Regions from separate parts of the Mesorhizobium calcicola genome, predicted to be linked through region 2. Evidence: riboswitches for the same ligand, from Rfam matches in the RefSeq annotation. Region 2 holds a riboswitch; each other region holds the start of a gene.
The links. A riboswitch is a leader RNA that binds a small molecule or an ion and turns the genes downstream of it on or off. The one in region 2 is predicted to bind S-adenosylmethionine.

Region 1 (10,096 bases), on a different contig from region 2:
TGAACGCCACCTGCGATGCCGGTAAGTAATAGGAGACGTGGCCCGCGGTGTGGCCAGGCGTGGCGATCACCTCGATCCGCTCGTCGCCGAGATGAACGACGGAACCCTCTTCGACGGTTTCGTCGATGCCGGGGATCTTGGCCTTTTCCGCTTCCGGGCCGATGATGCGCAGCTTGAAGCGCTCCTTCAAGGCCAGATTGGCTTCGACGTGGTCGACGTGATGATGCGTGGTCAGGATCATCGTCGGCGTCCAGCCGGTGCGCTCGAGCGCGGCCAGGATCGGCGCTTCCTCGGGCGCGTCGATGATCGCGGTCTGTCCGCTTTTCGGGTCATGCACCAGCACGCCGAAATTGTCGCTGCGGCACATGAATTGTTCGATTTCGACCGGCATCGCATCTCTCCATTGTCGCCGCAGACATAGGGCGTCGCCGCGCGGATGTCATCCCGGGAATGTCGAATGACATCCCGGAATGACGATGTCATTCCTGGAATGGCGGGCTCACGAGGCCTTTTGTTGAAACCCGCCGATATCACAGCTACATCCCTCGCATGCATTCCGACATCGTCGATCTTCGCTCCTTCTATTCGACAACGCTCGGCCGGTTCGCCGAGCGCTCGATCACCATGGCGTTGTCGTCAATCTGGGCAGCCGTGCCCAACGAGCGGCTGGTCGGCCTCGGCTACACCTTGCCGTGGCTGGAGCGCTTCGGCGCGGACGCCGAGCGGGTCTTCGCCTTCATGCCGGCAACGCAGGGCGCCGTGGTGTGGCCGGCGATGGGGCCGACGGCGACGGCACTGGTCTTCGACGAGGAACTGCCGCTGGTCGATTCCTGCATCGACCGCATGCTGCTCGTCCATTCGCTCGAGCACGTCGAAAACCCGCGCGAAACGCTGAACGAGATCTGGCGTGTGCTGTCGCCGGCGGGGCGCGTCGTCATCGTCGTGCCCAACCGGCGCGGCGTCTGGGCGCGCTTCGAGCATACACCGTTCGGCAATGGCCGGCCGTTCTCGCGCGGCCAGCTCACGGAACTGCTGCGCGAGGCGAATTTCACGCCCGCCTCCTGGTCCGACGCGCTGTTCTTCCCGCCATCGCGACGCCGCTTCATGATGCGCTTCCACAATGTGCTGGAACGCGCCGGCCGGCGGCTGTGGCCGATCTTTTCCGGAGTCATCGTCGTCGAGGCGCAGAAACGGCTCTATCAAGGCGTGCCGGTCGCCCAGCGCGCCTCGCGCCGCGTCTTCGTACCGGTGCTGTCGCCGCACGGCGCCACGCGGCTCGGCCGTCGGAACGAGGTCGGGGATGCCAAGCCATCGGCTGCGCGGGTGACGGCTTCGTGATCGCTGCGAGAACGTCCGGGGTCGTTTCCCACCCTATCTGTCGCCAGTGGGCTGGCAGCTCATTTGAACGATGGGTGCCTTCAAGTCTCTCCATCCGGTTTCAGCGCCGCTACTGAACGCAAGGACCCCAGCCATGGCTGATCAACTGGACAATGTCGCCGCCGTTCAGCCCATCACCGTGGCGGTCGAAGCCAGCAGCCTGCGCGATCAGGTGGCAACGATCAGGCAGGCGCTGGCGGGGTCGCCGGTTCGCGGCTGGCTGCTCTGGACATCGGTTGGCATCATGGCCGTCATCATTGCTACGTCGATCGGCCAGGTCCTGCTCAACCGCTGGAACCAGCCTTTCTACGATGCGCTTGCGCGCCGCGACATGGCGGCCTTCCTGCACCAGCTTCTCGTCTTTGCGGCAATCGCCGGCGGGCTTCTGGTGCTCAATATCGGCCAGACCTGGCTCAACCAGATGATCAGGCTGAAGCTGCGCGAAGCGTTGACGGCGGATCTGATCGACCAATGGATGCGACCAGCGCGCGCCTTCCGTCTGGCCAATGCCGGCGCCATCGGTGTCAATCCTGACCAGCGCATGCAGCAGGATGCCGCGCATCTGTCCGACCTGTCGACCGATCTCGGCGTCGGGTTGCTGCAGTCATGCATCCTGCTCGTGTCCTTCGTCGGTGTGCTGTGGGAGCTGTCTTCGGGCTTCGTGTTTCATATCGGCGGCACCTCTCTGGCCATACCGGGCTACATGGTCTGGGCCGCCATCCTTTATGCCGGCACCGCCTCCTGGCTGAGCTGGCTGGTCGGCCGGCCGCTGATCCGCCTCAACAGCGACCGCTATACGCGGGAAGCGGAGCTGCGCTCCTCGATGGTGCGCGTCAACGAGAATGTCGATGCCATTGCGCTGTACCATGGCGAGGCCGACGCCAGGCGACGGCTGGGACTCGACCTCGGCACGGTGCTGGGGGCCATGCGGCGCATCTACACCGCCCAGATCAACCTGTCCTGGGTGACCGACACCTATGGCTGGATCACCGTGGTGGCACCCATCCTGGTCGCCTCGCCGGTCTATTTCTCAGGCGATATCAGCTTTGGCGGGCTGATGATGGCGGTCGGCGCCTTCAACCAGGTGCACTCTTCCTTGCGCTGGTTCATCAACAACATCGGCAGCATTGCCGATTGGCGCGCCACGCTGATGCGCGTCGCCGACTTCCGCATCGCGCTCGATGAAACCGATGTGCTGCACGACACGGAAAGGCGCATTGCCTTCGGCGACAATGCCAATGGCAGCCTGACTTTCGAGAAGCTCGAAGTGGCCTCGCCGGAGGGCTGCACCAGGCTCGCCGATCAGCATGTCGAAATCCGCCCCGGCGAGCGCGTCATGATCACCGGCGACCCGGGCGCCGGCAAGACGTTGTTCTTCCGCGCCATAGCCGGCCTGTGGCCATGGGGGCGCGGACGGATTGGCCTGCCGGCGGGAGAAACCCCCATATTCGTGCCGCGCGTCCCGTATTTCCCGGCCGGTACGTTGCGCGAGGTCCTCGATCATCCGAACGGACCGGCGCCGGCGAGTGACGCCGACATTTCAGCGGTGCTTGCCGAAGTCGGGCTTGGACGACTGTCATCCTCACTCGATCGCAGCGCGCGCTGGGAGCATGAGCTGGGCGATGACGAACAGCGTTCGCTGGCCTTCGCCAGGCTCGCCTTGCGGCAGCCGAAGTGGGTGATCATCGACGAAGCCATGGACGCGTTCGACGGACCTTCGCTGCGGCGCGTGCTGTCAATGCTGGAGAAGCGCTTGCCCGGGACCGCGATCCTCAACATCGGACGCGGACTGCACAACAACCAGTTCTTTCCGCGCGCCTTGACGATCGTCAAGGATGCCGATGCACCGGCGCTGAAACCCGTTCGCGTCAGGGCCGGCGCGATCGACCCGCCGCCAACTGCCGCCCGCCGCCGGAAATAGGCTGTTTTCCCGGGTTGCAGGCTCCAAGCTTTATTTTGCCGTGATCGCGAAGGAAGATTTCCCGAAGAAACAACCCTGGCGTCGGCCATGCTTGATGCTTTGCGCTTGCTTGCCTGTCTTGCCTGTGCCCAGGCAACTCCCATAGCGTCGCCGCCGGATGCGCTGGCGGTGGACGTCGGGCTGGTGCTGGCGGTCGACATTTCGCTGTCGATGGACGAGAAGGAGTTCGCCTTGCAGCGCGCCGGCTATGTCGAGGCGCTGCGGCATCCCGATTTCATCCAGGCTGTCCGCGCCGGCAAGACGGGCCGCATCGCGCTCGCGTATTTCGAATGGGCCGGCACGGTGCGCGATGACGGGGTCATCGACTGGCAAATCATCGACAGCGCCGAGAGCGCCAACAGCTTTGCCGACAAGGTCGCGGCCCGCCCGTTTCGCAGCTTCCGCGGCACCTCGATTTCCGGTGCGCTGGCTTTCGGCACCGAGCTTTTCGATCGCACTTCTTTCGAGGGTGAGCGCAGTGTCATCGATATATCAGGCGATGGTCCGAACAATATCGGGCCGCCGGTCACCGCGACGCGTGATGCGGCAACCGCGAAAGGCATCGTCATCAACGGCCTGCCGATCCTGATCAACCCGTCGCCGACTTTCAGCCATCTCGACCGGTATTATGCACAGTGCGTGACCGGAGGGCCTGGTTCCTTCGTGCTGCCGATCTACGCGGCCGCTGAATTTTCGACGGCAATACGGCGCAAGCTGATCCTAGAAGTGAGCGGCGTTCAGGACAAGGCCAGGGTCGTCCCCGTCGATGCTGCCACGCCTATCGACTGCCTGCAGGGCGAGCGGGACAGGCGGTTTTTTTCGGATCCATATTTTCCGGAACTCGACCGATGAGCTCTGCTGTTACGACAGGCCTCAGGCCGGACGGGCGCCGAACTTCTGCCGAAACTCATCGTGGAGGTCGCGGCGCCAGCGCCGGCCATAGACATAGCCATTGATCAGTTCGGGCAGCGAATAGCCGAGGTCCTTCGACGAGCGGTTGGCCATGTAGCCCGAGAAGGCTTCCGGTATCCGACATTTCAGAATATCGGAAATGATCTGCCGCGTGATCATGTAGGGCGGAATATGCGGGTACGAGCGCGCAATATTCGGGTGTTTGCTCATCAGGTTCGCATAGGCTTCGACATAGCCGCGGCGGCGTCGCGAAATCGAATTCTCCGAATTGTGCTTGGTCCAGTCGATGTTCTGGGACAGTTGCGCGCCGAAGCGCCGGGCAAGGCGCAGCAGCAATTCCCGATCCTGCATCCGGGCGATATCGCTGTCGTAGCCGCCGATGGCCAGCAGGGCCTCGCGGCGGGCTGTTATCGCCGATCCCGCGATCAAGATCGTCTCCGCGACCAGCGTTCGCTCCAGCGTGCCCGGGTTAAGGAATGCATCGCGATTGATGCAATTGGTGGCGCGTCCGCCCTTCAGCGAGACATAGGAGCTGATCAGCACTTCGAGCGCCGGATCGGCATCGAACCAGGTCAGGGTCCGTTCAAGCCTGTGCGGCAGATAGACGTCATCGGAATCGAGGAATGTCACGACGGGCGCCCGCGCGCGTTCGATGCCCGCATTCCTGGCGGCATTGGCGCCTCGCCATTTCGCGCCGACATAGATCAGTCGCGGATCGCGAATGCCGGCCAGCGCCGCCGCGGTCCCATCAGTCGAGCCATCGTCGACGACAATATGCTCAAACCTCGACATACTCTGGGAAAGGACACTTTCCACAGCGCGCAATACCGCTTCCCGCCTGTTGTGGGTCGGCGTGATCACCGTAATGAGAGGAGCCTGCTCTGTCTTCCCGGTCATATAGCGTCAGCCATTCCCAGCGCAAAAAACACGCCTTCTGCAAGGTCTTTCGATCTTTCAGGACGGTCAAAATGGATCGGACTCCCCCTTCCATATCCCCCTGTATTGGCCATGACGCTACAGAAAACAGGCGTCCGTGTCACCAATCGGGATGCTGCTCAAAGCGGGTGAAATGACGAATTCCAGAAACTAGCGCTTCAACTGCAACACTATTGCCGCGCGCTATGCTTGCAAATCGCCTTTGCGACGACGCGTCTACAATCCGGATGCATGCCATTACGTCAGACGTAATCGCAACGTGGCCGGTGTTTGGGCAGATTGCCGTTGCGAGGCCGGCTGGTCGGCTTCGGTTCCGGAGGGAGTACAATCACGACCGCTTACGCCGTTGCCCATATGCGCCAAGTCCAGATGGGTCCGCAGATTGTCGAATATCTGCAGAAGATCGATGCCTCGCTGGAACCTTTCGGCGGCCGTTTTCTGGTCCATGGCGGCGATGTCGAGGTGATCGAAAACAAATGGCCGGGCCACCTGATCATCATCGAGTTTCCAGACAGACAGCAAGTGCGCGGATGGTACAACCCGGCCGGCTACCAGGCGATCCTGAGGTTGCGGACCGACAACTCGCAATCCGCTGTGATCTTCGTTGATGGCGTTGAGCATCCACATAGGGCCACAGATGTCCTTGGCCAGACGTGAAGTCGACAACGGCGCAGCGATTAAAGAGATACAGCAGCGAGATTATCGTCTCAGCAAGAATACTGCCTGCTGGCCGAAGAAATTCCAGAACCACCAGGGCATCGACAGGCCGATCTTCTGGCCATTGGCGTCGAGCGCCGTTGCCTTCTCAACGGTCGCACCGAGCTCGTCGCACAGGTTGACGAAGTCGCGGATGGTGCAGAAGTGGATGTTGGGCGTGTCGTACCAGGAATAGGGCAGGTCCTTGGTCACCGGCATGCGGCCGTTGAGGAACAGCGACATGCGCACCCGCCAATGGCCGAAATTGGGGAAGGACACGATAGCGCGGTTGCCGATCCTGAGAAGTTCGTCGAGCACCAGCTTCGGGTTGCGGGTAGCCTGCAAGGTCTGCGACAGGACGACGAAGTCAAAGCCCTTGTCGGGATAGAATTCGAGATCCTTGTCGGCATCGCCCTGGATGACCGAGAGGCCGCGTGCCACGCATTCATTGACGCCACGCTGCGACAGCTCAAGGCCGCGGCCGTCGACTTGTTTGGTGTCCTGCAGCAACTCGAGCAGCGAGCCGTCGCCCGAGCCGACGTCGAGCACGCGGGACTGGGGCGGGATGAGGTTGGCGACGACCTCGAGGTCGACGCGCTGGTCGCGGTTGACGCTCATGGCTTCGCCTCCTGCCTTGCGCATGATCCTGGACGGACAAGTCTGCAACTTTCCGGGCTCATGCGCTGAGCCCTCTCGCCCGTGCCGCGGAGCCGATAAAGCCATTGATGGCGGCAAACAGTTCCGGCTCGTCGAGCAGGAAGGCATCGTGGCCACGGTCGGTCTCGATCTCGACGAAGGATACGGATGCGCCGGCCGCGTTGAGCGCGTGCACGATCGAGCGGCTCTCTTCGGTCGGAAACAGCCAATCCGAGGTGAAGGACACCAGGCAGAAGCGGGTTTTGGTGCCGGCAAAGGCATCCGCCAGCCGCCCGCCATGATCGGCGGCGAGATCGAAATAGTCCATCGACCGCGTCATGTAGAGATAGGAGTTGGCGTCGAAGCGGTCGACGAAGGTCATGCCCTGGTGGCGCAGGTAGCTTTCGATCTGGAAGTCGGCGTCGAAGCCGAAGGTCAGCGCCTCGCGATCCTGCAGATTGCGGCCGAATTTCCGGTGCAGGGCGGCTTCCGACAGATAGGTGATGTGGGCCGCCATGCGCGCTACCGCCAACCCCTTTTCCGGGCGTTTGCCGTTTTCGAAATATTTGCCGCCGTGCCAGTCCGGATCGGCCATCACGGCTTGCCGGCCGACCTCATGGAAGGCGATGTTCTGCGAGGAATGGCGTGCGCCGGTGGCGATCGGCAGCGCCGAGAAGACGCGCTCCGGATAGCTCGACGCCCATTCCAGCACCTGCATGCCGCCCATCGAACCGCCGAGCACGCAGAACAGTTTTTCGATGCCGAAATGGTCGATCAGCATCTGCTGCGCGCGCACCATGTCGCGGATGGTGATGATCGGCAGGTCGAGCCCGTAGGGCTTGCCGGTGGCGGGATTGGTCGAGGCCGGGCCGGTGGAGCCCAGGCAGCCGCCGATCACGTTGGAGCAGATGACGAAGAAACGGTTGGTGTCGATGATCTTGCCGGGGCCGATCAGCACTTCCCACCAGCCCGGTTTGCCGGTCACCGGATTGGTGTTGGCGACGTGCTGGTCGCCGGTCAGCGCATGGCAGACGAGGATGGCGTTGGAGCGGGCGTCGTTCAACGTGCCATAGGTCTGATAAGCGATCTGGAATGGCGACAGCAGCGTGCCGGCATCAAGCTTGAGCGGCTTGTCGGGCCCAAAACGCAACACCGGGCTCGACGGCTTGTCAGCCTCGTTGTTGGTTCGTCCAGCGCGCAGAGCGGCCATTGCATCCATCTCACACTTTGAATCCGCGCACCGTGCCTGTCGAAAATCGATGCCGATGCGGTGTCCGGCCGGCGCGGACAACAAAAAACCGGCATTGCAGTCGCAAAGCCGGTTACAGGATGCAAACGGCCCTTTAGCAAGTTGTTTAACGTGGCTGCAAGCCGACCGGCCAAATCACCACGGAAGTTCGCACCTCTTCTAGGGCTGTGGCACGCTGGCGTCAACGGCCAGCCGCAGTCCAGAGGCTGCCACCTCTCGACATTGCGCGCCGTGGCTTGTATTTCCGCTGCGGCTTCCAGGCGGAAGCGTTCTCGACGGATTTTGCGACATGAGCCAGACACCGGACAAGGCACGTCCAACCCCGCGCGCGGGCATCATGGACATCGACGCCTATGTGCCGGGCAAGAGCACGGCGCCCGCCGGCGTCGCCAAGGTCTACAAGCTGTCGTCGAACGAGAATCCGCTCGGTCCGTCGCCGAAGGCGATCGAGGCCGCGCGGGAGATTGCCGGAAAGCTCGACGTCTATCCCGACGGCACCGCTAGGCGGCTGCGCGAAGCGATCGCCGAGGTGCATGGCCTCAACGCACAGAACATCATCTGCTCCAACGGCTCCGACGAAATTCTCGGCCTTTTGGCGCAGACCTATCTCGCGCCCGGCGACGAGGCGATTTTCACCGAACACGCCTTCATGGTCTACAAGATCTACATCCAGTCCGCCGGAGCCACCCCGGTCGCGGTCAAGGAGACCGACGAGCGTGCCGACGTCGATGCGATGCTGGCCGCCGTCACGCCGCGCACCAAGATCGTGTTCCTTGCCAATCCTAACAACCCGACCGGCACCTATGTACCGTTCCAGGAGGTGCGCCGCCTGCATGCCGGCCTGCCCAAAAATGTGCTTCTGGTGCTCGACGCGGCTTACGCCGAATATGTCCGCCGCAACGATTATGAAGCCGGCATCGAACTGGTTGGCGGTGCCGAGAACGTGGTGATGACCCGCACCTTCTCCAAGATCGGCCTGGGCGGGGCGCGGATCGGCTGGATGTACGCGCCGATGCATATCGTCGATGCCATCAACCGCGTGCGTGGTCCTTTCAACGTCAATGCCACGGCGATCGAGGCCGGCATCGCGGCGATCCGCGACCGCGATCACGTCCAACGCAGCGTGATGCATAACGAGACCTGGCTCACATGGCTGAGCGAGGAATTGAGCAAGCTTGGGCTGCGGGTGACGCCCAGCGTCGGCAATTTCATCCTGATCCATTTTCCCGACGACCAGAAACATTCGGCTGCTGCGGCGGACGATTATCTGACCGCGCGCGGCTATATCCTGCGGCGCGTTTCCGGCTACGGCTTTCCCAACGCGCTGCGCATGACCGTCGGCACCGAAGAGGCCAATCGCGGCGTTGTCGCCGCTCTCACGACATTCCTGAAAAGCTAGAACACCATGACATCACCGATGTTCGAAAAGATCGCGCTGGTCGGCATCGGCCTGATCGGCTCGTCGCTGGCCCGCGTCATCCGCCGCGAGGGCCTCGCCCGTCACGTCGCCATCTCGACCCGCAGTGCGGCGACGCTGGCACGGGCGGAAGAGCTTGGGCTCGGCTCCTCCTACACCACAGATGCGAAGGAAGCGGTCCGCGATGCCGATCTGGTCATCGTCTCGGTGCCGGTCGGCTCGTCCGGCGCGGTGGCCGAGGAAATCGCGCCGGCGCTGAAGCAGGGTGCGATCCTCACCGATGTCGGCTCGACCAAGGCATCTGTCATCGCGCAGATGCAGCCCTATGTGCCGGCCGGTGTCCATTTCATTCCCGGCCACCCACTGGCGGGTACGGAAAAATCGGGTCCCGATGCCGGTTTTGCCGATCTGTTCGACAATCGCTGGTGCATATTCACCCCGCTGCCGGAGACGGACCCCGAGGCGCTGGAGAGGCTTTCGGAATTCTGGCGCCGCTGCCTGATGAAGACGGTGCCGTACGGGGACCTGCCCGCACGGCGAAATGACCGAATTGCGGTCTGGTTCAACGGTCTGCGCTCGGCTTGGACCATGCCGGGGTGGCGATTTTCCCCTGAAACGAGTAATGCCACGCCATGACAGCGCCTGAAGTGCCGTTCGGCACGCGGGGCGACATGACGCAAAGGCTTGACCCCTGTGCCCTATGAGGGCGACGGAATCTGAAAGGGACAAAAAATGACGATAGCGAAGGAAACGGCCGAGCTTTCTGGCGAAACTGGGTGTGGCCAAGGACGCGCTTGTAGGCGGCGACCTGATCGTTGCGCAGCCCGGTGACGGGGGAGCAGATCGCGGCACTGAAGACGATCTCGCCGGGCCGACGCGGCCAAGACCATCGATGCCGCCCACAAGGCGTTTC
Region 2 (10,096 bases):
TGCGCTACCCCGGCACGATCAAGGCGCGGTTCCTGCCGCCGATCCCGCCGGGCTTGGGCAAGGACGAATTCATGGCCCGACTGATCGGGGATACCGAGGCTGCCTGTGACCAGCTTCTCATTGAGGCATCGCGCGCGCCCAACCCCCCGGCCTTGCCGCCAACGGCAATCAAGCGGTTGCGGGAACTGGGCGCGAAAGCCTGAAAGGCTCCCGAGTCGACATTCAGCCGAACACGGCCACTGCCGTGGTCAACACCAGTGTCGCGGCAAAGACCAGATTGATGATCCGCGAGGCCGCAGGCAGGCGCAGGAAGCGCGCGAACGCCGCCCCCGCGACCAGCCACAGAGCATGGATGGCGACGATCATCAGCGCGAGAACGGTCAGCTTGAGCCATATGCCGATGTCGCCGGCGCCTTGGTTCGATGAAACGCCGGCGAACACCGCGGCGATCGCCACATAGGCCTTTGGGTTGGCGACAGCCAGCAGAAACCCGGCCAGCCATGTTGGGCGCGAAGCCTCGGCTGCGCGTGCCGCCAATGGCGGTGCCGTGGCGATCTTGAACGCGAGATAGAGGATGTAGGCGGCGGAGGCGGCGGCCAGCAACGGCGCCAGCTTCGGCATCGAAGTGAGCGCCGCCGTGATCCCGGTGGCCACCACCAGCAGCACGGCGATCGTGCCCAGAACGATCCCCCAGGCGTACCGCAATGAACCACGCAGGCCGAAGGCAGCTCCGACGGCGGTGACGCTTATCGTTGCCGGCCCGGGGCTGCCCATGACGACGGTGGCGGCAAGCACCAGCGCGAGCATCTGGCGCCACAGGTCCGGCTGCGAAAGAAGCGGCTCAGTCATCTCATCCTCTGCCTTGTCCCGTGCGAAAAACGGTAGGGCGAGGCAAGGGGGCGGTCTTGGACGTTCGTGCGTAGAGCGGCCGCCGGAGGTTTCAGCCGCTCGCTTTGTCGAGCTCGGCCATGTCGTCGGCGGTCAGTTTCAGCGACACCGCCTTGATCAGGCTGTCCATCTGGCTCGGCTTGGTGGCGCTGGCGATCGGTGCGGTGACGCCTGGCCGCGCGATCGCCCAGGCAAGCGCCACTTCCGCCTGCTTGGCCGAATGCCTGGCCGACACCGCGTCGAGTGCCGCAAGGATGCGCATGCCGCGCGCATTGAGGTAGTCTTTCACCCCGCCGCCACGCGGGCTTTGACCAAGATCGGCCTCACTGCGGTACTTGCCGCTAAGGAAGCCCTTGGCCAGGCTGAAATAGGTGATGACGCCGATATCCTCGGCCACGCACAGATCGCGCAACGGCCCGTCGAAGGACGAGCGATCGTAGAGATTGTATTCCGGCTGCAGCACCTCGTAGCGCGGCAGGCTGCGCAGGCTCGCCACATCGAGGGCCGCGCGCAACTGGCCGGCGTCGAGGTTCGAGCAGCCGGCATAGCGGATCTTGCCCTTGGCGAGCAGCTTCTCGTAAGCGCCAAGGGTTTCCTCATAGGGCGTGGTCGGATCCGGCCAGTGCGACAGATAGAGGTCGATGACATCGGTTTGCAGCCGCCGCAACGACGCGTCGACAGCCTTTTCGATATGCGCGGCCGACAGGTCCTTGTGGCCTTGCCCCATATCCGAACCGACCTTGGTGACCACCACGACATGATCGCGATTGCCACGGTCCTTCATCCATTTGCCGATGATGGTTTCCGATTCGCCGCCCTTGTGGCCGGGCACCCAGCGCGAATAAACGTCCGCTGTATCGACAGCGTTGAGGCCGGCCCCGACGAAGCGGTCGAGCAGATCGAACGAAGTTTTTTCGTCGGCGGTCCAGCCGAAGACATTGCCGCCCAGAACCAGCGGCGCGATGGAAAGGTCGGTACGACCGAGACGGCGTTTCTGCAAGGCGTATCTCCGGGATCATTGGGACGGGCGAATACCACCCGCTGGCTGAGCTGCGAAGCCTAACCTAGAGCACGTCCGGTTTAATCTGGGTCATAACCTGCGGCCTTGAAGTAGTTCTGGCATTCGGCTGGGGTGAAGAGGTCGACGAGCGATCCGACGGCGGTCCACAGGGCTGTGATTGTCCTCTCGGCTTTGGCCCGCATAAGAGCCTTGAGTTTTGAGAAGGCGTTTTCGATCGGATTGAAGTCGGGGCTGTAGGGCGGCAGGAACATGAGCCTCGCGCCGGTCGTCTCGATTGCATCGCGAACGCCGGCGGCCTTGTGGGCGGGAAGGTTGTCCATCACGACGATGTCGCCCTCCGACAGGGTCGGGACCAGCACCTGCTCGACATAGGCCAGGAATACGTTGCCGTTCATGGCGCCGTCATAGACGAACGGGGCGGTCATGCCCGTCAGCCGCAGTGCGCCGGTGAAGGTGGTGGTTTTCCAATGGCCGTGCGGCACGCCCGCCCGGCAACGCTCACCGCATGGCGCACGGCCCCGCAGCCGGGCCATCTTGGTCGATAGTCCAGTTTCATCGATGAACACCAGCTTTGCCGGATCGAGGTCGAGTTGGCCGTCGAACCACGCACGACGGCGCTTCAGGATGTCGGGACGATCCTGCTCCAGTGCATGTGCGGACTTTTTTTGAACGTCCAGCCGTGCCGGCCAAGCCAGGCGCTTAAGGCGCTGCGACTGATCCGAGCCGATCGCTCGACCGCCAGCCGCTCTACCATCTCGTTCAGCGTGATGTCCTTGCGCTCATCGATCAACCCCACGATGAAGGCTTTATGCGCATCGAGGCTGGACGCGCGTCGACGGCCTTGCGGCCGCGGCGTCCGCTCGCCGATCTTCGCCCGTGCGATCCACCGGATTGCACTCGATATGCCGACGCCGAACCGCGCCGCCGCCTGCCGGGCAGACATGCCCGCGTCCGAAGCCTTCAAGACCCGCGATCGAAGATCGTCGCTCAGTGCTCTTCCCATCATCCACCTCATCAAAGTGGATGTTGAATCACCCGCGAAGCCCGACGTCACATCACAATCGATTCATTGATCGCGGGACGTGCTCTAGGTCTCGCCCTGTCGAGGTCAAAGGCCTCGCCGCCCTTTTCCGCAGAGCCAGCGCTTCACAAAGGCGCGATCCGCCTGGCGACATCCTCCAGCCAATGATCGCTTATCCCCAGCGCCTCGAGGTGCTGCAGCGTGCTGACCACATAGTCCTCATTGTTGCCGGACTGGCCGACCGCGCCGCGCACCACGGCCGCCGCATCCGCGGCGGCGAGCGCGCCGGCATATTGCTCATGCTGGCGGTCGACGATGTAGGCCACCGCTTCGACCGTGCCGCCGCCGTCGAGGCGTACCTTGAGCGTGCGTTCGAGATAGACGTTGGTGACCAGCTCACGCTCACGCAGATAGGCAATGACCTCGTCGCGCAATTCGCCGGGGACGCGGAACGCCAGACCGACGCAGGAGCCGCCACGATCGAGGCCGAGCACCAGCCCCGGTCGTTCACGCGTGCCGCGATGCACGAAGGAATAGACGCACAGCGAGCGCCGGTAGCCGTGCAGGTGGGCACGTTGCGTTTCGACATGCGCGAAACCCGGCCGCCAGATCAGCGAACCGTAGCCAAACACCCAAAAATCGCCCATATCGCCGTGCCTGATCGCAAAAGAGTGGCAACACCGCACCGGAATCGGTGTTTTTCCGTCCGCCTCTGTCTACCTATTGTTGTCGGAATCGCCAGTCCGCCTACAACTCCCACGCGTTAACGAGAGCCAAAGCATGACGTCAAGTGACGAACGCCAACCGAAACGCCGACGCGGCCTGTTGTGGCTTGTGGCGTTCGTCGTCGTGCTGTTCGCCGTCTATAGCGGCGGCTGGTTCTATCTGGCTGACCGGGTCAAGAGCGAAGCGGACAAGGCGGTTGCCACGCTCAACAAGAATGGCGTCGAGGCCGGCTGCGCCAATCTCCAGGTCAGCGGCTATCCCCTGAGCTTTGCTGTCTCCTGCGACAACCTCGCCTACCAGGACGACGCCAAGAACATCGCCGCCTCGGCCGGCAGCTTCAATGCCGTCGCCCAGGTCACCCAGCCCCTGTCGCCGGTTGCCGATCTGCGCGGTCCGCTCAGGACCTCCGTTCCGGGCATGGTGCCGCTGTGGATCGACTGGGACAAACTGCAGGCCGACGTCAACCTGTCATGGCCGCTGCCACGACGTATTTCACTGCGGGCAGAGGGCCTGTCCGGCCAGACCGATCCGGCTGACGACACCGATCCGGTCGAACTGTTCAGCGCCGGCAAGGCGGATGGCCAATTGCAGCCGAACGATGGGGATATCGACTATCTCGGCAACTTCAGCGATCTCGAGATCGATGCCGACGCGATCGGCGGGCGCATGCTGCCGGCGCTCGATGCCAGCGGCGACGTGACGCTGAAGAACGGCGTCGCACTGATCGGCACGCAGGTGAAGAGCCTGCGCGGCCAGGCGATCGAGATCCACAACCTCGACCTGTCGTCGGGGACGGCGCGCATCACCGTTTCCGGGCCGCTGTCGGTCGATGCCGAAGGCCTGATCGACGCCGACCTGATGATCAGGCTGAAGGACCCGAAAGCCGTGGCGGCCATCCTCGGCGCCGCCATCCCCGAGCAAAAGAGCAAGATCGAACAGGGCTTTGCCGGCTTGGCGCTGCTCGGCAACGAACCGTCGATGCCGCTGAAGGTGGTCAAGGGCAAGGCCTCGCTCGGCTTCATCCCGCTGGGCAAGATCAAGCCGGTTGAATAGTGCATGTCGCCCAAAAGTGCGCAGTGGTTTGGGACGACGGACCGCGCCGAGACGCTGCCGATGAGGGCGAGCCAGCCTAGCCTGGATCGCGGCAGCTAGCTCTTCGCCGGATGCTCGACCGCCTGACGGCCGAAATCGGGTACGTCGATGTCCTGGCCGGCTTCGATGATCGAGCGGCGCACCGCGCGGGTGCGGGTGAACAGGTCGAAGAGCTTTTCGCCGTCGCCCCAGCGGATCGCCCGCTGCAGCGACGCCAGATCTTCCGAGAACCGCGCCAGCATTTCGAGGATGGCGTCCTTGTTGTGCAGGCAGACGTCACGCCACATGGTCGGATCCGAGGCGGCGAGACGCGTGAAATCGCGAAAACCCGAGGCCGAATATTTGATCACTTCGGACTTGGTCACCGACTGCAGGTCGTCGGCGGTGCCGACGATATTGTAGGCGATGATGTGCGGCAGGTGCGAGACGATGGCCAGCGTCATGTCGTGATGCTGCGGGTCCATTGTGTCGATGTTGGCGCCGCAGCGGCGCCAGAATTCCGAAAGCCTCTCCAGCGCCTCGGGGTCCGTCTCCGGCAGCGGGGTGAATATGCACCAGCGATTGTCGAACAGATCGGCAAAACCGGCATCGGGACCCGATTTTTCCGTACCCGCCAGTGGGTGGCCGGGAATGAAATGGACACCGGCCGGCACATAGGGCTGCATCTGCGCGATGACAGATGCCTTGGTCGAGCCGACATCGGTGAGGATCGCACCCTGCTTCAGCGCCGGCGCGATTTCCTCGGCCACCGCGCCGGACGAGCCGACCGGCACCGAGACGATGACCAGATCGGCATCGCGGACCGCTTCCTTCGCATCTGTGGTGTAGGAGGAGCCGAGCCCAAGCTCTTCCGCCCGTGCCAGCGTCGCCGCACTGCGGGTCGAGATGGCGACGTGACGGGCGAGGCCCTCGCGGCGGATGACGCGGGCCAGCGACGAGCCGATCAGGCCGATGCCGACCAGCGCGATCTTTTCGAACATCGGTGATGTCATGGTGTTCTAGCTTTTCAGGAATGTCGTGAGAGCGGCGACAACGCCGCGATTGGCCTCTTCGGTGCCGACGGTCATGCGCAGCGCGTTGGGAAAGCCGTAGCCGGAAACGCGCCGCAGGATATAGCCGCGCGCGGTCAGATAATCGTCCGCCGCAGCAGCCGAATGTTTCTGGTCGTCGGGAAAATGGATCAGGATGAAATTGCCGACGCTGGGCGTCACCCGCAGCCCAAGCTTGCTCAATTCCTCGCTCAGCCATGTGAGCCAGGTCTCGTTATGCATCACGCTGCGTTGGACGTGATCGCGGTCGCGGATCGCCGCGATGCCGGCCTCGATCGCCGTGGCATTGACGTTGAAAGGACCACGCACGCGGTTGATGGCATCGACGATATGCATCGGCGCGTACATCCAGCCGATCCGCGCCCCGCCCAGGCCGATCTTGGAGAAGGTGCGGGTCATCACCACGTTCTCGGCACCGCCAACCAGTTCGATGCCGGCTTCATAATCGTTGCGGCGGACATATTCGGCGTAAGCCGCGTCGAGCACCAGAAGCACATTTTTGGGCAGGCCGGCATGCAGGCGGCGCACCTCCTGGAACGGTACATAGGTGCCGGTCGGGTTGTTAGGATTGGCAAGGAACACGATCTTGGTGCGCGGCGTGACGGCGGCCAGCATCGCATCGACGTCGGCACGCTCGTCGGTCTCCTTGACCGCGACCGGGGTGGCTCCGGCGGACTGGATGTAGATCTTGTAGACCATGAAGGCGTGTTCGGTGAAAATCGCCTCGTCGCCGGGCGCGAGATAGGTCTGCGCCAAAAGGCCGAGAATTTCGTCGGAGCCGTTGGAGCAGATGATGTTCTGTGCGTTGAGGCCATGCACCTCGGCGATCGCTTCGCGCAGCCGCCTAGCGGTGCCGTCGGGATAGACGTCGAGCTTTCCGGCAATCTCCCGCGCGGCCTCGATCGCCTTCGGCGACGGACCGAGCGGATTCTCGTTCGACGACAGCTTGTAGACCTTGGCGACGCCGGCGGGCGCCGTGCTCTTGCCCGGCACATAGGCGTCGATGTCCATGATGCCCGCGCGCGGGGTTGGACGTGCCTTGTCCGGTGTCTGGCTCATGTCGCAAAATCCGTCGAGAACGCTTCCGCCTGGAAGCCGCAGCGGAAATACAAGCCACGGCGCGCAATGTCGAGAGGTGGCAGCCTCTGGACTGCGGCTGGCCGTTGACGCCAGCGTGCCACAGCCCTAGAAGAGGTGCGAACTTCCGTGGTGATTTGGCCGGTCGGCTTGCAGCCACGTTAAACAACTTGCTAAAGGGCCGTTTGCATCCTGTAACCGGCTTTGCGACTGCAATGCCGGTTTTTTGTTGTCCGCGCCGGCCGGACACCGCATCGGCATCGATTTTCGACAGGCACGGTGCGCGGATTCAAAGTGTGAGATGGATGCAATGGCCGCTCTGCGCGCTGGACGAACCAACAACGAGGCTGACAAGCCGTCGAGCCCGGTGTTGCGTTTTGGGCCCGACAAGCCGCTCAAGCTTGATGCCGGCACGCTGCTGTCGCCATTCCAGATCGCTTATCAGACCTATGGCACGTTGAACGACGCCCGCTCCAACGCCATCCTCGTCTGCCATGCGCTGACCGGCGACCAGCACGTCGCCAACACCAATCCGGTGACCGGCAAACCGGGCTGGTGGGAAGTGCTGATCGGCCCCGGCAAGATCATCGACACCAACCGTTTCTTCGTCATCTGCTCCAACGTGATCGGCGGCTGCCTGGGCTCCACCGGCCCGGCCTCGACCAATCCCGCCACCGGCAAGCCCTACGGGCTCGACCTGCCGATCATCACCATCCGCGACATGGTGCGCGCGCAGCAGATGCTGATCGACCATTTCGGCATCGAAAAACTGTTCTGCGTGCTCGGCGGTTCGATGGGCGGCATGCAGGTGCTGGAATGGGCGTCGAGCTATCCGGAGCGCGTCTTCTCGGCGCTGCCGATCGCCACCGGCGCACGCCATTCCTCGCAGAACATCGCCTTCCATGAGGTCGGCCGGCAAGCCGTGATGGCCGATCCGGACTGGCACGGCGGCAAATATTTCGAAAACGGCAAACGCCCGGAAAAGGGGTTGGCGGTAGCGCGCATGGCGGCCCACATCACCTATCTGTCGGAAGCCGCCCTGCACCGGAAATTCGGCCGCAATCTGCAGGATCGCGAGGCGCTGACCTTCGGCTTCGACGCCGACTTCCAGATCGAAAGCTACCTGCGCCACCAGGGCATGACCTTCGTCGACCGCTTCGACGCCAACTCCTATCTCTACATGACGCGGTCGATGGACTATTTCGATCTCGCCGCCGATCATGGCGGGCGGCTGGCGGATGCCTTTGCCGGCACCAAAACCCGCTTCTGCCTGGTGTCCTTCACCTCGGATTGGCTGTTTCCGACCGAAGAGAGCCGCTCGATCGTGCACGCGCTCAACGCGGCCGGCGCATCCGTATCCTTCGTCGAGATCGAGACCGACCGTGGCCACGATGCCTTCCTGCTCGACGAGCCGGAACTGTTTGCCGCCATCAATGGCTTTATCGGCTCCGCGGCACGGGCGAGAGGGCTCAGCGCATGAGCCCGGAAAGTTGCAGACTTGTCCGTCCAGGATCATGCGCAAGGCAGGAGGCGAAGCCATGAGCGTCAACCGCGACCAGCGCGTCGACCTCGAGGTCGTCGCCAACCTCATCCCGCCCCAGTCCCGCGTGCTCGACGTCGGCTCGGGCGACGGCTCGCTGCTCGAGTTGCTGCAGGACACCAAACAAGTCGACGGCCGCGGCCTTGAGCTGTCGCAGCGTGGCGTCAATGAATGCGTGGCACGCGGCCTCTCGGTCATCCAGGGCGATGCCGACAAGGATCTCGAATTCTATCCCGACAAGGGCTTTGACTTCGTCGTCCTGTCGCAGACCTTGCAGGCTACCCGCAACCCGAAGCTGGTGCTCGACGAACTTCTCAGGATCGGCAACCGCGCTATCGTGTCCTTCCCCAATTTCGGCCATTGGCGGGTGCGCATGTCGCTGTTCCTCAACGGCCGCATGCCGGTGACCAAGGACCTGCCCTATTCCTGGTACGACACGCCCAACATCCACTTCTGCACCATCCGCGACTTCGTCAACCTGTGCGACGAGCTCGGTGCGACCGTTGAGAAGGCAACGGCGCTCGACGCCAATGGCCAGAAGATCGGCCTGTCGATGCCCTGGTGGTTCTGGAATTTCTTCGGCCAGCAGGCAGTATTCTTGCTGAGACGATAATCTCGCTGCTGTATCTCTTTAATCGCTGCGCCGTTGTCGACTTCACGTCTGGCCAAGGACATCTGTGGCCCTATGTGGATGCTCAACGCCATCAACGAAGATCACAGCGGATTGCGAGTTGTCGGTCCGCAACCTCAGGATCGCCTGGTAGCCGGCCGGGTTGTACCATCCGCGCACTTGCTGTCTGTCTGGAAACTCGATGATGATCAGGTGGCCCGGCCATTTGTTTTCGATCACCTCGACATCGCCGCCATGGACCAGAAAACGGCCGCCGAAAGGTTCCAGCGAGGCATCGATCTTCTGCAGATATTCGACAATCTGCGGACCCATCTGGACTTGGCGCATATGGGCAACGGCGTAAGCGGTCGTGATTGTACTCCCTCCGGAACCGAAGCCGACCAGCCGGCCTCGCAACGGCAATCTGCCCAAACACCGGCCACGTTGCGATTACGTCTGACGTAATGGCATGCATCCGGATTGTAGACGCGTCGTCGCAAAGGCGATTTGCAAGCATAGCGCGCGGCAATAGTGTTGCAGTTGAAGCGCTAGTTTCTGGAATTCGTCATTTCACCCGCTTTGAGCAGCATCCCGATTGGTGACACGGACGCCTGTTTTCTGTAGCGTCATGGCCAATACAGGGGGATATGGAAGGGGGAGTCCGATCCATTTTGACCGTCCTGAAAGATCGAAAGACCTTGCAGAAGGCGTGTTTTTTGCGCTGGGAATGGCTGACGCTATATGACCGGGAAGGCAAGGGCGCGCTCCGGCTCATCTCGGCAAGGGCCTGCCGCAACATCGCTGGTGTAGGCGTTTCGGTGTCGAACGTATCGCCGGCCAGCAATATGGTGGATGCACCATGGACCCGTGCCTGTTCTGCCAGCCGGCTGATCGCGCTATGGCGCGCTTCACGGAGCCGCCCGCGCAGATCCTCCGGCATGTTGCCGAACCGCTTGCCGATATGAAGATCGGAGCTGTGGATGAAACGAAACATGGAGTCTCCGAGACTATGTCTGTGCCAGGTAGTGCCGGGCGCGATCGATGGCCTCATCCAGCCGGGAGCGTGATATCG
Region 3 (10,096 bases), on a different contig from region 2:
TCGCACCCGAAATCCTGACTGGCGCGGTGGTGCCGCTGGCGCTTGCGCTGGTTGCCGCGGCAGCTTCCGGCGTCAGCCTCTGGGCAACCGCCATTGCCGTGCTGGCGGCCTTCTACCTTCCGGAGTGCGCTTTGGCCTGGTCCAAGGGCTGGTACCTGTCGCCGCGCATGGTCGCGGCGATCATGGTGCGCGACATGATCCTGCCGGCGATGTGGGCGCGCGGCTGGCTCGGCGGCGCCGTCGACTGGCGCGGCAACGCGATGACCATCGGCACCAAGGCGGCCGAACTGGAAGAGACACCGTCCGGCGCCTGAAAGCCAAAGGCCGCTTATCTGGCCTTCAGCGCCTGTTCGATGTCCTCCAGAAGATCATCGGTATCTTCCAGGCCGACCGACAGTCTGAGCGTGCCCGGCCCGATGCCGAGTTCGGCGCGGGCCTCGTCGCTCAGGTTCTTGTGCGTCGTCGTCGCCGGATGGGTGATCAGGCTCTTGGCATCGCCGAGATTGTTGGAGATCAGCACGATGTCGAGGGCGTTCTGCAAGGCGAAGGCCGCCTGCTTGCCGCCCTTGACGTCCAGGCAGATCAGCGTCGAGCCGCCCGACATTTGCTTCTTGACGATGGCCGCCTGCGGGTGATCGGCGCGACCGGGATAGATGACGCGGGCGATTTCGGGCCGCTCGGCCAGGAAATCCGCGATCTTGCCGGCGCTTTCCGTCTGCTGGCGCACGCGCAGCGGCAGCGTCTCCAGGCCCTTCAGCAGCGTCCAGGCATTGAACGGCGAGAGACTCGGGCCGGTGTGGCGGAAATAGTCATGCAGGTTCTCGTCGATCCACTTCTTGTCCGACAGGATGACGCCGCCGAGACAGCGGCCCTGGCCGTCAATGTGCTTGGTCGCCGAGTAGACGACTATATGTGCGCCGAGCTGCAAGGGCTTCTGCTGCAGGGGCGTTGCGAAGACATTGTCGACGATCAGCCGCGCGCCGATCGAATTGGCAAGCGCGGCGACCGCGGCGATGTCGACCACTTCCAGCGTCGGGTTGGTCGGGCTTTCCAGGAAGAACAGTTTGGTGTTCGGCTTGACGGCCTTTTCCCAGTTGGCGATGTCGGTGCCGTCGACCAGCGTCGCTTCGATGCCGTATCTCGGCGCCAGCGTCTCGACCACCCAGCGGCAGGAACCGAACAGCGCACGCGCCGCCACGATATGGTCGCCGGCCTTGGCGCTGCACAAAAGCGCGGCCGTCACCGCCGCCATGCCGGACGCCGTGGCACGCGCATCCTCGGCGCCTTCGAGCGCGCACATGCGCTTTTCGAACATGTCGACGGTCGGATTGGCGTAGCGCGAATAGATGAAGCCCGGCTCCTCGCCCTTGAAGCGGGCTTCGGCCGCCTGCGCCGTTTCGTAGACATAGCCCTGGGTGAGATACATCGCCTCGGAGGTTTCGCCGAAACCGGAACGCAGGGTTCCGCTATGGACGAGTGCTGTTTGAGGCTTCCAGTTGCGCTTCTTGGTGCTCATCGCTTTTGTTCCAGACACAAAAAAACCGGCCGCGAAAGTCGCAACCGGTCCATACGGCCTTGCGGCCCGACGGTCCTTTAGCGACTTGTTTAACGTGGCTGCAAGCCGACCGGCCAAATCACCACGGGATAACGACCCTTTAGACCCGCGCCACGCTTGCGTCAATTGCCGGCTTGATTAAGAGGTTTGTACCAGGCAGGTTTCCGCAAAAGTGTTCCACGGTTTTGCGGCAAGAACCTGCGACAGGAAAATCGCCTGGCCCAAGAATCGCCTGGCCTAGGAGTGGAGCCTTGCGGCAAACAGGCATTCTTCCCGATCAGGACATTTCGGCGCTGTTCCAGTCCGGCGCGCTGAAGTCGACCCGCGCGCTCGATGCCGACCAGATCCAGCCGGCGAGCCTGGATCTCAGGCTCGGCGACAAAGCCTGGCGGGTGCGGGCCTCGTTCCTGCCGGGTCCCAACCACAAGGTTTCGGAAAAGCTCGACCGGCTGCAACTGCACGAGATCAATCTTGCCGACGGCGCGGTGCTGGAGACCGGCTGCGTCTATATCGTGCCCTTGCTTGAAAGCCTGGCACTGCCGGCGGCCATTTCGGCCTCGGCCAATCCGAAGAGCTCGACCGGGCGGCTCGACATCTTCACCCGCGTCATGACCGACCGTGGCCACGAGTTCGACAAGATCGCCGCCGGCTATCACGGCCCGCTTTATCTCGAGGTCAGCCCGCGCACCTTTCCGATCGTCGCGCGCACCGGTTCGCGCCTGTCGCAGATCCGCTTTCGCACCGGCAATGCGCTGCTCTCGGAAGCCGAGCTGCATGACCTGCATCGCGCCGAGATGCTGGTCGCCACCGAGCCACCGAACATTTCCGGCGGCGGCATCGCCCTGTCGATCGACCTCAACGGCGATCAAAGCGGGCTGGTCGGCTATCGCGGCAAGCATCACACCGGTCTCGTCGATGTCGACAAGCGCGCCGCACAGGAGGTGGTCGACTTCTGGGAGCCGATCCACAAGAGCGGTGCTGGCGAACTGGTGCTCGATCCTGACGAGTTCTACATCCTCGTCAGCCAGGAGGCGGTGCATGTGCCACCGCTCTACGCCGCCGAGATGACGCCGTTCGATCCGCTGGTCGGCGAATTCCGCGTCCACTATGCCGGCTTCTTCGATCCGGGCTTCGGCCACTCTGCGTCCGGTGGCACCGGCAGCCGGGCAGTGCTCGAAGTGCGCAGCCACGAAGTGCCGTTCATCCTCGACCATGGCCAGATCGTCGGCCGGCTGGTCTACGAGCATATGCTGAAACGGCCGCAGGCGCTCTACGGCACCGATCTCGGCTCCAACTACCAGGCGCAGGGCCTGAAGCTGTCCAAGCATTTCCGCGCCGCGCGCTGAACCCATTCCCGTCGGGCAATATACTTGCCTGCGCTGGCTCGCCATGCTTGGCTGCCTTGCTGGCCGTTCAAGCTGGCGGCGTTCAAGGGGAACCAAGAAATGCAGATTTCGAAATGGATCATCTCGGCAGCAGGCGCTGCCATGCTGGCGATGGCGGCCGGCTCTTTTTCGGCGCAGGCAGCGGAGAAACTGAAGATCGGCACCGAGGGTGCCTATCCGCCGTTCAACACCATCACCTCCGACGGCAAGGTTGTCGGCTTCGACATCGATATCGCTAACGCGCTGTGCGCGCAGATGAAGGTCGAGTGCGAGATCGTCACCCAGGACTGGGATGGCATCATTCCCGCCCTGCAGGCCAAGAAATTCGATGCCATCATCGCCTCGATGAGCATCACCGAGGAGCGCAAGAAGCAGGTCTCCTTCACCAACAAATACTATACGACACCGCTGGCGCTGGTGGCGCCGAAGGATACCGATCTCGCCTCGACCGAACCGGCGGCCCTTGCCGGCAAGACGGTCGGCGCCCAGGCTTCGACCACGCAGGCCGACTATGCCCAGAATGTCTATGGCAAGGCGGGCGCGGAGGCAAAACTCTACCCGACCCAGGAAGAGGCGATCACCGACTTGACGAACGGGCGGCTCGATGCCGTCATCTCCGACAAATTCGTGCTGGTGGACTGGTTGAAGAAGGCAAGCGACGGCTGTTGCAAGCTGGTCGGCGACGTCAAGGGCACGGAGACGCAAGCCGGCATCGCCGTTCGCCTGGAGGACACGGCACTTCGCGACAAGCTCAACGCGGCGATAGACGCCATCGTTGCCGATGGCACCTACAAGAAGATCCAGGCCAAGTACTTCGACTTCGATATCTATTGAGGCTGGAGAGCGTTTCTTCCTTCTCCCCTTGTGGGAGAAGGTAAGGAGGCCGCCTCAAAGCGCCTTCACCGCCACCTTCACCGGCTGCTCGATCTCGAGCGGATTGCGCAGCGGCAGGCCGAAATCCTTGGCCCCGATCTCGAACACATCGCCAGCCTCGGTCGTGATGCCGTCGGCGAAGGACAGCGTCGCCGTGCCGAACATATGCACATGCACGTCGCCCGGCTGGCGGAAGGCCGCATATTTGAAGTGGTGATGTTCGAGATTGGCAATGGTGTGCGACATGTTTGCTTCGCCAGACAGGAACGGCTTTTCCCACAGCACCTCGTTGTCGCGATAGATGCGCGAGGTGCCCCTGATGTCGGCGGGCAGGTCACCGATCAGGATTTCCGGCCCGAACGAGGCGTTGCGCAGCTTGGAGTGGGCGAGGAACAGATAGTTCACGCGCTCGGTGACGTGGTCGGAAAACTCGTTCGACAGCGTGAAGCCGACACGGAACGGCGCGCCGTCGTCGCCGATGACGTAAATGCCGGCCACCTCCGGCTCCTCACCGGCGTCCTTGGCGAAGGCCGGTGACCGGAGTGCTGCACCTGGCGCCACCGCCATCGTGCCGTTGCCCTTGTAGAACCACTCCGGCTGCACGCCGATCTGACCTTTCGCAGGCTTGCCGCCCTCCAACCCCATGCGGAACATCTTCATGGAATCGGTCAACTGTTCGTCGCCGTCGGCGCCGAGCTTCTTGTGCATGGAATCGCGTGTCGCGGCGGAACCGAGATGTGTCAGTCCGGTGCCGGTCATATGCAGGTGCGCCGGATCGGGATGGTTGATCGGCGACAGCAGCCGCCCCTTCTTGTAGGCGGCATCGAGATCGACGGTCTCGCCAAGCCCCTTGCGCTCGATCAGCGCGACGAGGCCGACGCCGGTGCGGGCGGCCTCCATCGCCAGCGAATAGACGCTGCGGGCGCCATTGATGATCCGGGTCTTGCCGCCGTTGCGGGCAACGACGCGGATGGTCTCGGCGTCGTCGAGAATCTGGGAGATCAGCATGATGAATCCTCTCTCATTTGCCTTGGCAGGGTTGCCGGAACGGCAAACCTTACCCAGCGCGGCCCGGACTTCGTCCATGCCACGTTGAAATTCTCCATTCGGATTGCGCTCGCGAGCCTGGTCCCTCGGGGGACTTCTTTTCGTGCCGCCGGGCAGCGCCGCGATGTGACCCGTATGCCTTCCTGGTTCCCTCAGCCCTTGTTCTTGTTGTAGACGTCGAACACCACGGCGCCGAGCAGCACCAGGCCTTTCACCACCTGCTGCCAGTCGACATTGACGCCCATGATCGACATGCCGTTGTTCATCACGCCCATGATGAAACCGCCGACCACAGCGCCGATGACCTGGCCGACACCGCCCATCGCCGAGGCGCCGCCGATAAACACAGCGGCGATGACGTCGAGCTCGCTGCCAAGGCCTGCCGCCGGCACCGCCTGCCCGAGGCGCGCCGCGATGATCAGGCCGCCAAGCGCCGACAGGACGCCCATATTGACGAACACCATCAGGGTCAGCCGCTCGGTCTTGATGCCCGACAACTGCGCCGCTTTGGCATTGCCGCCCATCGCGTAGATGCGTCGACCGATCGTCATGCGTTTGGTGACGAACACGAACAGTGCGATCAGCGCGCCCATCACCATCAGAACGATCGGCAGGCCCTTGTAGGTGGCGAATTGGTAGACCAGGAACAGCGCCAGGGCGCTGGTCACCAGGGTCTTGACGACGAACAGCGTGAAGGGCTCGGCTTGGTAGCCATGTTGCTCGCGCGTGCGCCGTGCCTTGAGGCCGAAGAAGGCATAGGCGAGCACGGCGACGAGGCCGATCACGATCGTCGTCATATGCAGCGTCAGGCCGCTGCCGACGATGGTCTTGCCGGCGGCGTTCACGGTCGGCGGGATCAGCGTCAAGGAGCCGATCACGTCCGGAATGAAGCCGGAACTAAGCGCCTTGAACCCATCTGGAAGCGGCCCCACGGAAGACCCGCCACCCAGCAGGGCCTGGCAGATGCCGCGGAAGATCAGCATCCCCGCCAGCGTGACGATGAAGCTCGGTATTCGGTGATAGGCAATCCAGTAGCCTTGCGCCGCGCCGATCGCGCCGCCGATGACGAGGCAGATGATCGACACAACCAGCGGGTTGCTCAAAGGGCCGAGCGGCCAGATGACCATCATCATTGCCGCCAGCGCGCCGATGAACCCGGCGACCGAGCCGACGCTGAGATCGATATGGCCCGAAACGATCACCAGAAGCATGCCCAGCGCCATCACGATGATGAAGCTGTTCTGCTGCACCAGATTGCTCAGGTTCACCGGCTTGAACAGCGTGCCGGAGGTCGTGAACTGGAAGAACACCATGATGGCAATCAGCGCCAGGATCAGGCCGTATTCGCGCAGATTGGTGATCAGCGCCGAGACGGCCACACGCGGCCCCTGCTGCACATCTTCGGCAACGCCGCTTTTCGGCGCGGGAGCGCTCTCGGTGGTCATGATGCTTTTCCTTCTCCGCGAACGATGGCGCGCATGATCTTTTCCTGGCTGGCGTCGCTGGCCGCCATTTCGCCGACCATGCGGCCTTCATTCATGACGTAGATGCGGTCGGTGATGCCGAGCAGTTCCGGCATCTCCGACGAGATGACGATGATCGCCTTACCCTCGGAGGCGAGGCGGGCAATGATGGTGTAGATTTCATACTTGGCGCCGACGTCGATGCCGCGCGTCGGCTCGTCGAGGATCAGCACTTCCGGATTGGCAAACAGCCATTTCGACAGCACCACCTTCTGTTGATTGCCGCCCGACAGATTGCCGGTCATCTGGTAGACACTGGACGAGCGGATGTTGGTCTTGGCCTTGTAGTCGTTGGCGACGGCAAGTTCGCGCAGGTCGTCGATCACGGCGTGGCGCGACACGCCGGGCAGGTTGGCCAGCGTGATGTTGTGCTTGATGTGATCGATCAGATTGAGACCGTAGGTCTTGCGGTCCTCGGTGACGTAGGCAATGCCGTGTTCCACCGCTTTGCTCACCGAGGAGACATCGATCGGCTTGCCCTTGAGCAGCACCTCGCCGGTGATGTGACGGCCATAGGAGCGGCCGAACAGGCTCATCGCGAATTCGGTGCGCCCCGCGCCCATCAGCCCGGCGATACCCACCACCTCGCCCTTGCGAACGTCCATATCGATGCCCCTGATCACTTGCCGCTCGGCATGGATCGGGTGGTAGACGGACCAGTTCTTCACCTGGAGCACGGTCTCGCCGATCTTCGGCTCGCGCGGCGGAAAACGGTCGTCGAGCGAGCGTCCGACCATCGAGGTGATGATGCGGTCCTCGCTGATGTCCTTCTTGGCAAGGGTCTCGATGGTCCGCCCGTCGCGGATGACCGTGACCTTGTCGGCGACCCGGTTCACCTCGTTGAGCTTGTGCGAAATCAGGATCGAGGTCATGCCTTGCCGCTTGAATTCGAGCAGCAGATCGAGCAGCGCCTGGCTGTCCTTTTCCGACAGGCTCGCCGTCGGCTCGTCGAGGATCAGCAGCTTCACTTCCTTGCTGAGCGCTTTGGCGATCTCGACCAGTTGCTGCTTGCCGACGCCGATATTGGTGATCAGCGTCTTGGGGTCCTCCTTGAGGCCCACCTTCTTCAAAAGGGCGCTGGTGCGCGTCTCGTTGGCATTCCAGTCGATGACGCCAAATCTGGCGTGTTCGTTGCCAAGGAAAATGTTCTCGGCGATCGACAGCATCGGCACCAGCGCAAGCTCCTGGTGGATGATGACGATGCCCTTGTGTTCGCTGTCGTGAATGCCTTTGAAATGGCATTCCTCGCCACGGTAGACGATCGCACCCTCATAGGTGCCGGACGCATAGACGCCCGACAGCACCTTCATCAGCGTTGACTTGCCGGCGCCGTTCTCGCCGACCACGGCGTGAATCTCGCCTTCCTCGACGCTGAGGTTGACGTTCGACAGCGCCTTCACGCCGGGAAACGTCTTGGTGATGTCGCGCATCTCCAAAATCGTCGAGGTCATCAGGAATTAAGCTCCTCCGAGGCCGGCAAACAATACCGGGCTCGCTGGTTAACGAAAAGGGGCCCTGCGTTGCGCAGGACCCCTGTTTTTGCAAGCGAGATTACTTCAGGTCTTCGGCCTTGATGTAGCCGGAGTCGACCACCAGCGCCTGGTAGTTCGACTTGTCGACGTCATGCGGCGTCAGCAGGATCGAAGGAACGACCTTGACGTCGTTGTTGTAGGTCTTGGTGTCGAGGCCGTCGGGCTTGCCGCCCGAGAGCACCTTATCGACCAGGCCGACAGTGGCCTTGGCCAGTTCGCGGGTGTCCTTGAACACGGTCGAGTACTGCTCGCCCGAGATGATCAGCTTGACCGAAGCAGTCTCGGCGTCCTGGCCGGTCACGATCGGCCAGGGCTGGGCGTCCGTGCCGTAGCCCACCGCGCGCAGCGATGCGGTGATACCGCGCGACAGGCCGTCATAGGGCGACAGAACGCCATCGACGCGGCTGCCGTCCGAGTAGTTGGCGGAGAGCAGGTTGTCCATGCGGGCCTGAGCGGTTGCCGCCAGCCAGCGCAGCGTGCCGACCTTGTCCATGCCGGTCTGGCCGGACTTGATCTTGATCGAGCCGTCGTCGATCAGCGGCTGCAGGACGGAAATCGCCCCATTGTAGAAGAAAAAGGCGTTGTTGTCGTCCGGCGAGCCGCCGAACAGTTCGACGTTCCACGGCTTGGTGTTCGGGAAACGCTCCTTGAGGCCCTTGACCAGGGAATTCGCCTGGATGACGCCGACGCCGAAATTGTCGAAGGTGGTGTAGTAGTCGACATTGCCGGTCTTCTTGATCAGGCGGTCATAGGCGACGACGACGACGCCGGCGTCAGCGGCCTTCTGCAGCGCGTCAGACAGTGTGGTGCCGTCGATCGAGGCGATGATCAGCGCCTTCGGGCCCTTGGTGATTTCGTTTTCCAGCTGGCTGAGCTGGTTGGGGATGTCGTCCTGCGCGTACTGCAGGTCGACGGTGTAGCCCAGAGCCTCGAGCTGGGACTTGACGGCGTCGCCGTCGTTGATCCAGCGCTGCGAGGTCTTGGTGGGCATCAGCACGCCGATCAGGCCTTTGTCTGCTGCATGCGCCGTCACGGTCATGGCGGCGATGCCAAGGGCCGCAACGGCGGCCAACGTCTTGATGATCTTCACATTAACTCTCCCTGGTTGATGGACGCGGCACCCCGGGGCTTCGCGGGCCGCGCAGTCGAGCGGAGGCACAAGCGCGCCACCGCCGGCATATCGATCTCTGGTATCCTCCCAATGGTCCCAAGACGCTGATTTCGGCCGATACGATTTTGCTCGCTACCGACCGTCAGATTTCAGAACGCGCCAAGGGTGTGGCGCTTTGCCATAACTGTCAAATGCGATCTTTGATGGTTGCTATACCGAAGCTGATATATATCAGGAGAGGATGAAACATGGCCGCATGGCCGGACGATTACGCGCGAGCAGCGGGGGAAAATCATGGCAGGGTTGCGCAATTCTGTTGGAATCTCAGGCGGTTACGACGAACTTCCGGGCGACGGCGAAACCTTGCTGCGCAGCGGTCTCAGCTTGCGTCACATGCGCATGATCGTCGCGCTCGACGACCACGGCCGGGTAAGCGCGGCAGCCCAGGTCATGAACATTTCGCAGCCGGCGGCCTCGCGCATGATCAGCGAGATGGAGGCCGTGCTGGAGGTCAAGCTGTGTGAAAGGCTACCGCGCGGAATCACCTTGACGCCCTATGGCAAGGCACTGGCCAGGCGCGCGCGCTCGATTCTCCTGGAGATGCGCGAGGTCGACCGCGAGATTTCCGAGCTCAAGGCGGGCAAGGGCGGCTCGGTGTTCCTGGGTGCCGTGACGGCGCCGGCGATCGAACTGGCGGTGCCGGCAATTCGCGAAATCCGCCGCATCTATCCGCGCATCGAGATCACCATGCAGGTCGAGACCTCCAACGTGCTGGCACGCGAACTGATCGCCTCACGCCATGACTTCATCATCGCGCGCATCCCTGACGATCTCAACCCGCGGCTGTTCGAGTCGCGCGTCATCGGCGTCGAGAAGGCCTGCCTGATCGTGCGCCGGGGTCATCCGCTCACCAAGGGCAAGGCGGTGCGGCTGGAAGAGACCGCCGCCTATGACTGGGTCTTCCAGTCGGGCGGTTCACCCTTGCGCCAGGCGATGGAGAGCAATTTCCTCAACCGCAACATCGCCCTGCCGGACCGTATCCTCAACACCAGCTCGCTGCTCTTGACCCT

Region 1: it holds a riboswitch for S-adenosylmethionine, as region 2 does, so the genes downstream of both, metX (homoserine O-acetyltransferase MetX) here and metX (homoserine O-acetyltransferase MetX) in region 2, are expected to answer to the same signal.
Region 3: it holds a riboswitch for S-adenosylmethionine, as region 2 does, so the genes downstream of both, ACFSQT_RS04735 (O-succinylhomoserine sulfhydrylase) here and metX (homoserine O-acetyltransferase MetX) in region 2, are expected to answer to the same signal.

Annotation. Positions count from the first base shown of each region.
Region 1 is NZ_JBHUGY010000018.1:162,746-172,841, forward strand. Features, by position in the region: gene gloB (hydroxyacylglutathione hydrolase) at 1-391, opposite strand, end outside; gene ACFSQT_RS11100 (class I SAM-dependent methyltransferase) at 550-1,338, shown strand; gene ACFSQT_RS11105 (ABC transporter ATP-binding protein/permease) at 1,472-3,298, shown strand; gene ACFSQT_RS11110 (DUF1194 domain-containing protein) at 3,386-4,189, shown strand; gene ACFSQT_RS11115 (glycosyltransferase family 2 protein) at 4,211-5,146, opposite strand; gene ACFSQT_RS11120 (DUF1330 domain-containing protein) at 5,555-5,842, shown strand; gene metW (methionine biosynthesis protein MetW) at 5,885-6,499, opposite strand; gene metX (homoserine O-acetyltransferase MetX) at 6,558-7,727, opposite strand; SAM riboswitch at 7,841-7,918, opposite strand; gene hisC (histidinol-phosphate transaminase) at 8,056-9,165, shown strand; partial or broken gene ACFSQT_RS11140 (prephenate dehydrogenase/arogenate dehydrogenase family protein) at 9,172-9,681, shown strand; gene ACFSQT_RS11145 (hypothetical protein) at 9,999-10,096, shown strand, end outside.
Region 2 is NZ_JBHUGY010000042.1:38,580-48,675, forward strand. Features, by position in the region: gene ACFSQT_RS27015 (lysophospholipid acyltransferase family protein) at 1-203, shown strand, start outside; gene ACFSQT_RS27020 (LysE family translocator) at 223-849, opposite strand; gene ACFSQT_RS27025 (aldo/keto reductase) at 941-1,888, opposite strand; one part of gene ACFSQT_RS27030 (IS630 family transposase) at 1,969-2,576, opposite strand; one part of gene ACFSQT_RS27030 (IS630 family transposase) at 2,576-2,912, opposite strand; gene ACFSQT_RS27035 (gamma-glutamylcyclotransferase) at 3,056-3,577, opposite strand; gene ACFSQT_RS27040 (DUF2125 domain-containing protein) at 3,711-4,709, shown strand; gene ACFSQT_RS27045 (prephenate/arogenate dehydrogenase family protein) at 4,805-5,740, opposite strand; gene hisC (histidinol-phosphate transaminase) at 5,747-6,856, opposite strand; SAM riboswitch at 6,994-7,071, shown strand; gene metX (homoserine O-acetyltransferase MetX) at 7,185-8,354, shown strand; gene metW (methionine biosynthesis protein MetW) at 8,413-9,027, shown strand; gene ACFSQT_RS27065 (DUF1330 domain-containing protein) at 9,070-9,357, opposite strand; partial or broken gene ACFSQT_RS27070 (metallophosphoesterase family protein) at 9,779-10,018, opposite strand.
Region 3 is NZ_JBHUGY010000008.1:255,886-265,981, reverse strand. Features, by position in the region: gene ACFSQT_RS04740 (ceramide glucosyltransferase) at 1-314, shown strand, start outside; gene ACFSQT_RS04735 (O-succinylhomoserine sulfhydrylase) at 329-1,516, opposite strand; SAM riboswitch at 1,574-1,651, opposite strand; gene ACFSQT_RS04730 (2'-deoxycytidine 5'-triphosphate deaminase) at 1,807-2,901, shown strand; gene ACFSQT_RS04725 (ABC transporter substrate-binding protein) at 3,001-3,774, shown strand; gene araD1 (AraD1 family protein) at 3,829-4,821, opposite strand; gene mmsB (multiple monosaccharide ABC transporter permease) at 5,013-6,305, opposite strand; gene mmsA (multiple monosaccharide ABC transporter ATP-binding protein) at 6,302-7,834, opposite strand; gene chvE (multiple monosaccharide ABC transporter substrate-binding protein) at 7,935-9,005, opposite strand; gene ACFSQT_RS04700 (LysR family transcriptional regulator) at 9,321-10,096, shown strand, end outside.